DNA from 3 places in the Hathewaya limosa genome. Region 1 is predicted to be linked to each of the others. Evidence: a T-box and tRNA genes for the amino acid it is inferred to sense, from the RefSeq annotation. Region 1 holds a T-box; the other regions hold tRNA genes.
What was found. A T-box is a leader RNA that pairs with one kind of tRNA and senses whether it is charged. The one in region 1 lies ahead of trpS (tryptophan--tRNA ligase), so its partner is inferred to be a tRNA-Trp.
Positions count from the first base shown of each region.

Region 2: it encodes a tRNA-Trp, which carries the amino acid that the T-box ahead of trpS (tryptophan--tRNA ligase) is inferred to sense. The anticodon was not compared.
Region 3: it encodes a tRNA-Trp, which carries the amino acid that the T-box ahead of trpS (tryptophan--tRNA ligase) is inferred to sense. The anticodon was not compared.

Region 1 is NZ_JAUSWN010000013.1:25,629-28,828, forward strand. Features, by position in the region: gene QOZ93_RS08460 (peptide chain release factor 3) at 1-94, opposite strand, end outside; gene trpS (tryptophan--tRNA ligase) at 346-1,344, opposite strand; T-box leader at 1,436-1,676, opposite strand; gene QOZ93_RS08470 (YfcC family protein) at 1,869-3,200, opposite strand, start outside.
Region 2 is NZ_JAUSWN010000012.1:3,413-6,612, forward strand. Features, by position in the region: lysine riboswitch at 1-134, opposite strand, end outside; gene QOZ93_RS07820 (CoA-binding protein) at 357-722, shown strand; gene QOZ93_RS07825 (hypothetical protein) at 834-998, opposite strand; tRNA gene QOZ93_RS07830 (tRNA-Trp) at 1,159-1,234, shown strand; gene QOZ93_RS07835 (flavodoxin) at 1,621-2,046, shown strand; gene QOZ93_RS07840 (DUF3793 family protein) at 2,066-2,680, shown strand; gene rluF (23S rRNA pseudouridine(2604) synthase RluF) at 2,735-3,200, opposite strand, start outside.
Region 3 is NZ_JAUSWN010000001.1:139,056-142,255, reverse strand. Features, by position in the region: gene QOZ93_RS00665 (NAD(P)/FAD-dependent oxidoreductase) at 1-813, opposite strand, end outside; tRNA gene QOZ93_RS00660 (tRNA-Trp) at 1,148-1,223, opposite strand; gene QOZ93_RS00655 (CBS domain-containing protein) at 1,316-1,936, opposite strand; gene tsaE (tRNA (adenosine(37)-N6)-threonylcarbamoyltransferase complex ATPase subunit type 1 TsaE) at 2,253-2,714, shown strand; gene tsaB (tRNA (adenosine(37)-N6)-threonylcarbamoyltransferase complex dimerization subunit type 1 TsaB) at 2,711-3,200, shown strand, end outside.

The DNA of each region.
Region 1 (3,200 bases):
ATAATTTTTCTGTTAATGTTGTTTTACCAGCATCCGGGTGAGATATAATAGCAAAAGTTCTTCTTTTCTCTATTTTGCTTCTTAATTCCTCCACACTTTTCTCCTCTTTCTATATAAATTTAAAATTATATTTACCAAATAGTTAATTTAAAGTATACTCCCTTAAATTTTTCCCATTTTCCACTGTTTTTACACAGTAAGTAGTCTACTTAATGATTTTAACTTTATTAATTAGCTCTGTCAATAAATACGTAAGTGTTATATTATTTTAAAAATAAAAAGTTTGCAAAATTATAAAATAAACTTTGCAAACCTTATAACATATACTACATTAATTTTTTATAATTACATAGGTATAAATCCTATTTTCTTTTGCATTTTTCTTAACGTTTTCCTTGAAATATAATTAGCTTTCTCTGCACCTTTTTTATAAATTTCTTCTAATTCAGTTTTATTATCTAACAATTCTTTTACTCTTTTTTGGATTGGTTCTAATTCATTAACTATAGCTTCCGCTACATCAGATTTAAATTGAGCATATCCTTTTCCTTCATATTTTTTCTCAATTTCATCCATACTTATACCAGTTATACAATTTAAAATAGTCATTAAATTTTTAACTCCTGGTTGATCATCACAATATTTAACCTCTCCTAAACTATCTGTTACTGCTCTGTTAACTTTTCTTCTTATAGATTCTGGTGAATCCATAATTAAAATAAAGCTATTTGCATTATCATCTGATTTAGACATTTTTTTACTTGGATCTTGAAGACTCATAATTTTAGCCCCAGCCTTTGGTATATATCCTTCTGGAATCTTAAATGTTGGACTATATTGTCTATTAAACCTTTCTGCTAAATCCCTTGCAAGTTCTAAATGTTGTGTTTGATCTTTTCCTACTGGTACTAAATCTGCTTGATATAATAGTATATCTGCAGCCATTAAAACAGGGTAATTAAATAATCCCGCACATATATTATCTCCTTGCTTTTTAGACTTATCTTTATATTGAGTCATTCTAGCTAATTCACCCATATATGAATTACAATTTAAAAGCCAACCAGCCTCAGAATGTGCTGGAACATGTGATTGTATAAATAATGTATTTTTATTTGGATCAATACCTGCTGCTACGTAAATAGCTAATAATTCTAAAGTTCTTCTTCTTAAATCTTTTGGTTCTTGTCTTACTGTTATTGCATGAAGATCAACCACACAAAAATAACAATCATATTCATCTTGCAGCTTAACCCAATTTTTTAAAGCACCTAAATAATTTCCTAATGTTAAGTCTCCTGAAGGCTGAATTCCACTAAATATTACTTTCTTATTTTCTTCCATAACTTACACTCCTTACTGTTTTAAATTTATCTTAAGAGATTTCCATATATATTTTAACTTGTAAAATAAAAAGTCCTATGGTTAAAATTAACCATAGGACGTAAATTCAACGTGGTACCACCTAAATTTAAGATTTTTTAAATCTTCTTTATAAGGATACTAATAATATCCTGCTTTTATAACGTAAAGTAAACGTAAAAGGCTACTTTAAAATTTTTCACCTAAAAATCTCCAAGACCCACTTCAATTTAATCATAGCTATCATATTCTCACCAGGTAATGACTCTCTTTAAACCTGTTTTTAAATCTACTCTTCTCTTCATCGACTTTATTAATATTTATTGTTTAATATATAATATGTCTTATAATGTTTTTTGTCAACCTTTTTTCTAATTATTCTCTTACTATTATTTACTTAAACTTTATTATATCTTTAATATTGATTTAAAAATAAAAAGTCCTATTATTATTCATAGAACTTTTTATTTTAGTTACATAAATTTATAAAATTTAAATAATTATTACTAAGCTATTGCACCTTGTACCATAAGTATTATAGCCGCAAGCGCTGCTATAATTCCTATTAAAGGCATAACAAATTTTAACCATTTATCATAAGTTACATCTACAATAGATAAGGTTGCAAGTATAAGACCTGTTGGTGTTATAAATGATATTAATCCTAATCCATATTGGAATGCACTTACAATAACGTGTCTTGGAAGACCTACAGAATCTGCAAGCGGTGCCATAACTGGAATAGATAAAACTGCAAGCCCTGATGAAGATGGTATAAAGAATCCTAATACTATAAACACTACAAGCATTACAAGTACAAATACTATAGGGTTCATTCCTGATACTAGTGAAGATGCTCCATTAAGTATAGTATCTGATATTTGTCCACCTTCTAATACTATATTAATAGATCTAGCAACACCAACAATTAAGCCAACACTAACTAAATCTGCTGCACCTTCTATAAATTTATTTACAAAAGCTTTTTCTCCCATACGAGAAAGTATACCTAAAATTATTCCAACTATTAAGAATAATGAAGTCATTTGACTAAAACTCCAATCTTGACTTGAAACACCCCAAACCATAATACCAAATGATCCGGCAAACATAAGTAACATTAATTTACGTGCAAGTGTAAATTCTGGCACATCTTTTTCATCTACAGTTGCAAATTTCTTTTCAATTTCTTCTTTTTGAGCATAAATTATAGATTTTGTAGGATCTTTTTTAACTTTATTTGCATATTTTATAATATAAATTATACAAATTATAGTACCTACTATAAGACCTCCCAGTCTCATTCCTATACCTTCAGTAAAACTTAAACCTGCAGCATTGGATGCTACAACAGATGAAAATGCATTAACTGTTGAGAACATAGTACCTATAGAAGAACCTACATATATAGATGCTATAGCAACCATGGCATCATAACCTGCCGCAACAAATACCGGAACCAGTATTGGGTATAAGGCAATAGTTTCTTCTGCCATACCATAAGTAGTTCCTCCAATAGAAATAAGAATTGTAACTATTACTATAAGTAAGAATTCTCTTCCTTTTGTTGCTCTTGAAAGACTAGCTATACCGGCATCAAAAGCTCCGGAATTATTAAGTACACCTATACAACCACCAATTATTAAAATAAATAATATGATATCTATACTTTGATATACTCCTTCAATTGGCGCTGAAATTACTTGAAAAAATCCTTGTGGTTTTTGTGCAACCTTTTCATAAGTACCTGGTATTGCTACCGGTTTACTAATCGCACCGCCGGTAAGCTTTTCAATGTCTATTTTTATTTTAAGCTTGTCCAACGTTTCTTTAGTCGC
Region 2 (3,200 bases), on a different contig from region 1:
CATATATTTTATGTAAGCCCAGTTATATAACCTTAAAGCATTAGTTATATACTTCGGCCATATTTCCTTTTCTACTATTTCATAGTGCTTACCTCAATAGTAGTACTAATAAATACAGCGCCTCTATCACTAGCCGTCCACATAATTTTTTTTATGTTTTTAATTATACTATATTAAATATTGTTGTCAAGGTGAAGAATGTCTACAAATGTCTTACTTATGCAAAGAATACTAATGAATATATGAATTAAAATGAAGAAAAATGAAATGATATGATTAAATATGAGCTTTTGTGTTAGAATAACATAAAATCTATTAAATAAAAAAATTCAAATAAAGAAGAAGGGAAGAACAAAATGAATATTGAAGCATTATTTGAATATTATAATTGGGTTGTAGTTGGAGATGTTACTAATGAAAGTAAATATGCAAATAAAATTTTAAATACCTTAAAAAGGGAAAAATATAATGTTATTGGAATAGATCCTAGAGGAGATGGGAAAGCATCTTTTATAGATTTAAAATCTTCTAATTTTAACATTGATGTTATTGATTTATGTATAAATCCTAAATTAGGATTAGAAATTTTAAAAGAGGCTAGGCAATTAAATATAGATAAGGTTTTAATTCAACCAGGAGCTGAAAGTGATGAAATAGTTGAATTTTGTAAACAAAATAATATTAAATTTATAAAGGGCTGTGTTTTACAACAATTAGGATAATATAAATAAAAATAAAGCACACTTTAATATTAAGGTGTGCTTTATTTGGTTATAAATTAATAAAAGAGAATACATATAATATATGAACCTTTTTATAAATTTATAAATAAGTTATTTATTATGAGATAACTTAGAGCGTTTAGTAAATTTATCATTATTGGCATCTATTTTAACTCCATTTTCAATACCTATGTCTCCACCATTTCTATGATACATTTTTCTAAGTTCAGCATTAGATTTTTCATCAGTTTTCATATGATTTTTATTATTGTGCATAACATGACCTCCTAAAATTTTAAGAAAGTTTGATAAACTAATTAAGATTACTTTAACCAAAAATAAAAAAAATATTATTTTTTTGTTGACTAAAGTAAATTTTTATATTATAATTAATTTCGTTGGTAAAACGCTGACAAAAAAATAAAAAATATGTCGAAGGGGTATAGCTCAATTGGTAGAGTAGCGGTCTCCAAAACCGTTGGTTCCGGGTTCAAGTCCTCGTGCCCCTGCCAAAATTATTACTGTAGAAGTAATGTTTTAAAGTGAAAGTGGTTGATAATATTATCAACCACTTTTTGTTTAATAAAAAATTAATTATTTGAATTTTATCATCCATGTCCATATTTAGTCTATTGATAAAGGCAAATACGTAATAATTTTTGTAATAGTTTTTACAAAATATATTTTTAAAAATCTACATAATTAATACTCATGTCTATAATGTTAGTATAATTCATAAATAAGTTGTAAATAAATATAAAGGTTATTTTGGAAAAAAATAAAGATGAAAGCATGAATAATTGAAAATATTTATCAATTACATTGACAAAATAAAATACTCTGTATATAATGTTATTGAAAATGAAAATCGATATCAATTAATTAGGGGGTAACAGAAATGAAATCTATAAATATAATTTATTGGAGCGGTACAGGTAATACAGAAATGATGGCAAAGGCTATAGAAGTAGGTGCAAGTGAAGAAGGTGCAGAAGTTAAAGTAAAGCAAGTAGGAGAAGCTTCTTTAGATGATATAAAAAATCCAGATGTAGTAGTTCTAGGATGTCCAGCTATGGGGGCTGAAGTTTTAGAAGAAGCAGAAATGGAGCCTTTTATTGAATCAATTTCAGGTGAAGCACAAGGAAAGAACATAGTTCTATTTGGATCTTATGGATGGGGCGATGGTGAATGGATGAGAAATTGGGAAGATAAAATGAAGGAACTTGGAGCTAACTTAATTTTTGATTCACTTATTATTAATGAAACACCTGATGATGCTGCTATAGATGAATGTAAAAACTTAGGACGAAATCTAGCTAAATAAATGAGAAAGGGAGATGTGTATGTGTAAAGATAGTATGTGTAAATATTTTAAGATGATAAATGAATTTCAAGATGAAGAATATTTTTATGGATTATTAGCTTATAGTATTGCACCAACTATTTTTAGAGAAAAACCATCTTCCTTAATTGTTTTTAATAATGGGGAAAGAAAATTATTAAAAATATGGGATGAAGCTAAAGAAAAAGTTTGTAACTTTTTTAATATAAAGTACTTTGAACTACATAGATATGAAAAAGGTGCTATTGTGCTTTTTTATAAAGAAGATTTGTTAAGAAAAACATTAGCTAACAGAGAAAATGCAGTATTTATGAATGAAAATGGATATAGAAGACAATGGTCTTTAAACAACAAGTTATATTTACTTAGAAATAGATATAAAAATGGTTGTCCACATGAAATAGGTATATTTTTAGGATACCCTGTAAAAGATGTTGAAAGTTTTATAAATTGTCCAAATAAAAAATGTTTAGTTTGTGGATATTGGAAGGTATATAATGATTTAGAGAAAGCAGAAGAAACATTTAATAGATTTAACACGAGAAAAGAAAAAGTAATTTCTTTAATTATGTCAGGAATTCATCCAACAAAAATTTTACAATATTGCAATCCCTAAATATTATTAATATATATAATTAAGGATAGGTTTGAAAAAGCCTATCCTTAATTGCTATACAGAAGCTTCCTCTGTTTTTATAGAGTTCTTAACCATATTATTTATCTCTTGCAATTCTTCCTTTGATATATATCTCCATTTTCCCTCAGGAATATTATCTAGGGTTATATTCATAATTCGAACTCTTTTGAGTTTGGTTACAGTGTATCCTAGATATTCACACATTCTTCGTATTTGTCTGTTAAGACCTTGAGTTAAAATTATTCTAAATACATATTTACTTTCTCTTTTAACAAAGCATTTTTTTGTAACGGTATTTAGAATAGGAAGACCATTTCCCATTTGTTTTATAAATTCTGGAGTAATAGGAGTATTTACTGTAACTATATATTCCTTTTCATGGTTGTTTCCAGCCCTAAGAATTTTATTTACAATATCACCATCATTGGTTAAAAAAATTAAGCCTTGAGAAGGTTTATCTAATCTACCTATATGAAATATTCGTTTTGGATAATTGATA
Region 3 (3,200 bases), on a different contig from region 1:
ATTAATTTTTATTCCTAACTTTTTAAATAGTTCACTTTCAGGTACCAATCCTACAGACAATACGACAGTATCACAACTTATAAATTCTTCCGTTCCCTTTATTGGCTTGTAATTATCATCTACTTTAGCTATAGCCACTCCATTAACTCGCTCTTTTCCTCTAATATCAATTATTGTATGTTGCAACTTTAAAGGAATATTAAATGGTTCTAAACATTTTTTATAGTTTCTTTTAAGTCCACTACAATAAGGCAACATTTCTATTACGGCCTTAACATTGGCACCTTCTAAAGTTAATGTTTTAGCTATTATTAATCCTAAATCACCAGATCCCAAAATAACTATTTCCTTACCTGGCATTATTCCTTCTAAATTTATTAACCTTTGTACCATTCCTGCTGTAAAAACGCCTGCAAAACTACTTCCAGATATATTTACCACTCCTCTGGTTTTTTCCCTACATCCCATAGCAAGTATAATAGCTTTTGCCCCTATTTCTACAACTCCTTCTTCTGAATTTACAAAAGTTACTTTTTTGTTTTTATCTATTTCTAATACAGTTGTTTCAAGTTTATATCCTATTCTTAGTCTTTGTATTTCTTTTATAAAAATATTGGCATACTCTGGTCCAGTTAATTCTTCCTTTAAAATATATCTTCCAAATCCATTATGAATACATTGATTTAAAATCCCACCTAAAAACTTTTCTTTATCTATAATAAGTATTTTTTCTATACCTTGTTTTCTAGCCTCAATTGCAGCTGACAGCCCTGATGCTCCGCCTCCTATTATAACTATATCATATTCTTTCATAAACTCACCTCAAAGAAATATAGTAAATAAATTTACTCCTTTTTGTTGCAATATATTCCTAGTATATTATAGACTTATTATGTATATTAAATCAAATAATTTATATTTTACTTCTATCTTTATTTAAAACCACAAATTTGCATAATGAAAAAATTTTTAATAAGATTTCTGAGAATTACCTAACTAAATTTGAATTTTTTATAGTAACCTAAGATCCTTTTAATTAAGTTATAAGATATGAACTTTGTTTATTCAGTAAAAATTAAAAATGACCAAGCTATAATAAAATATAGCTTAGTCATTCAAATGCTGTATCAATTTTTTAAATATTAACTGGCAGGGGCAGCAGGAATCGAACCCGCAACCAACGGTTTTGGAGACCGCTACTCTACCAATTGAGCTATACCCCTAAAAACAATTAACATTATATCATCATTTTTTTTTAAAATCAATATATTTTTAAATAAAGGAGGATAAAAATTCCTCCTTTATTTAAAACATATTATTGTACTTTAAATCCAGCGTCTTTGACTTTCTTTAATATATCATCATAATTTTCTGTTTTTATTCTTACAACGATTTCTTTTACTTCTGTTAAACTTTTTGGATCAACCACAACAAAACTAATAATATCACCATTATTTTCTGTTATAATTTTAGAAAGTTTAGATATTTGTCCTGGAATATCATGGGCAATTACAGATATTCTTTGCCCTCTATTTAAACCAAATAATTCTGTGAATTGCTTAAATACTGCATTATGAGTTACTATACCTTTAAACTCATTTGCACTATCTATTACAGCCACAAATGGTGTGTTTTCTGTAGCTAAATAATTAGATGCTTCTTCTACTTGTTCCATTGGGTCTACTTTAGGTACATCAACTCTCATAACATTTTCTACTAAAAACTCTTCCAATAAACTTTTTTTATCTAGATTTTTCTCGAAATAAAAAGTGTAAATTCTTTCTTTTGAAATAGTACCGTAGAACTTATCCCCTTCTGCTACAGGAATTGATAAAAACTTATATTCTTCTATAAGTTCTAAGGCTTTCTTGACAGAGTCCTTAGGTGTTACTGTTACTAACTTTTCTTTAGATAACATTAAATTATTAACAAACATTTATGACCCTCCTTTATAAATCCTTTTAAACTTATTATAACTTATTAACCTCATATTGCCTATATTATTTGAATAATATTTTTAATTTTCCAAGAATTATGACCAATATTAAAATTTGTTAATTTTAAAGTTTTATATAAAACTTTAATACTTATTTTAACAAACCATATTAAACCATATAATTAATATTTTATGCATATAGTTAATATATTATGACTATATACTATATGATAAAATTATATATATTGCTTTATATTTAATAGAATACTTAACTTTTTTTATTAATTAGGATAAAATAATATACAGAGGTGAGATAATGAAATTTTTAGTTAACTCAGTTGAAGAAACTTTCAATTTAGGTGTTAAATTAGGTAAAACATGTAATAGCGGCGATATCATTTGCTTAATCGGAGATTTAGGAACTGGAAAAACTCATTTAACCAAAGGAATAGCGAAGGGATTAAACATAGATGAACATATTACAAGCCCAACTTTCACTATTGTTAATGAATATGACGGGAGATTAAAATTATATCATTTTGATGTTTATAGAGTAAATGATCCTGATGAAATAGAGGCCATAGGTTTTGATGAATACATATTTAGTGATGGTATTTCTATAATTGAATGGGCTAATTATATAGAAGACCTAATCCCTAAAGAAGATGCTCTATACATATATGTAAATAAGTGTGATGAGCTTACTCCTAATAAACGTCAAATCAATATAGAATATACAAACAAAAAATATGACTACATAAAGGAGATAAGATTATGAAGATTTTAAGTTTTGATTCTGCCACACAAAGTGCAACTTGTGCATTAATTGAAGATGAAAAACTATTAGGTGAGATAACTTTTAACTATAAAAAACAACATTCAGTTTTAATTATGTCTATGATAGACACACTTTTAACTAACACAGAAACCGATATTGCTGATATAGATGGATTTGCAATTTCAAAAGGTCCTGGCTCCTTTACTGGACTTAGAATTGGTATGGCAACTTTTAAAGGAATATGTAATGGATTAAATAAACCTTTGATTGGTATATCTTCTTTAGATGCACTAGCTTATAATCTAGCATATACTGATGGGATTATATGTCCTATATTAGATGCTCTTAGAAATAATGTATATACTGCTATTTATAAATTTGAAAATGGTACTTTGGTAAAATTAGATGATTATTCTTGTACTTCTATTGAAGAATTAATTGAAAAACTTAATGATTACAAATGTAATATTACATTTATCGGTGATG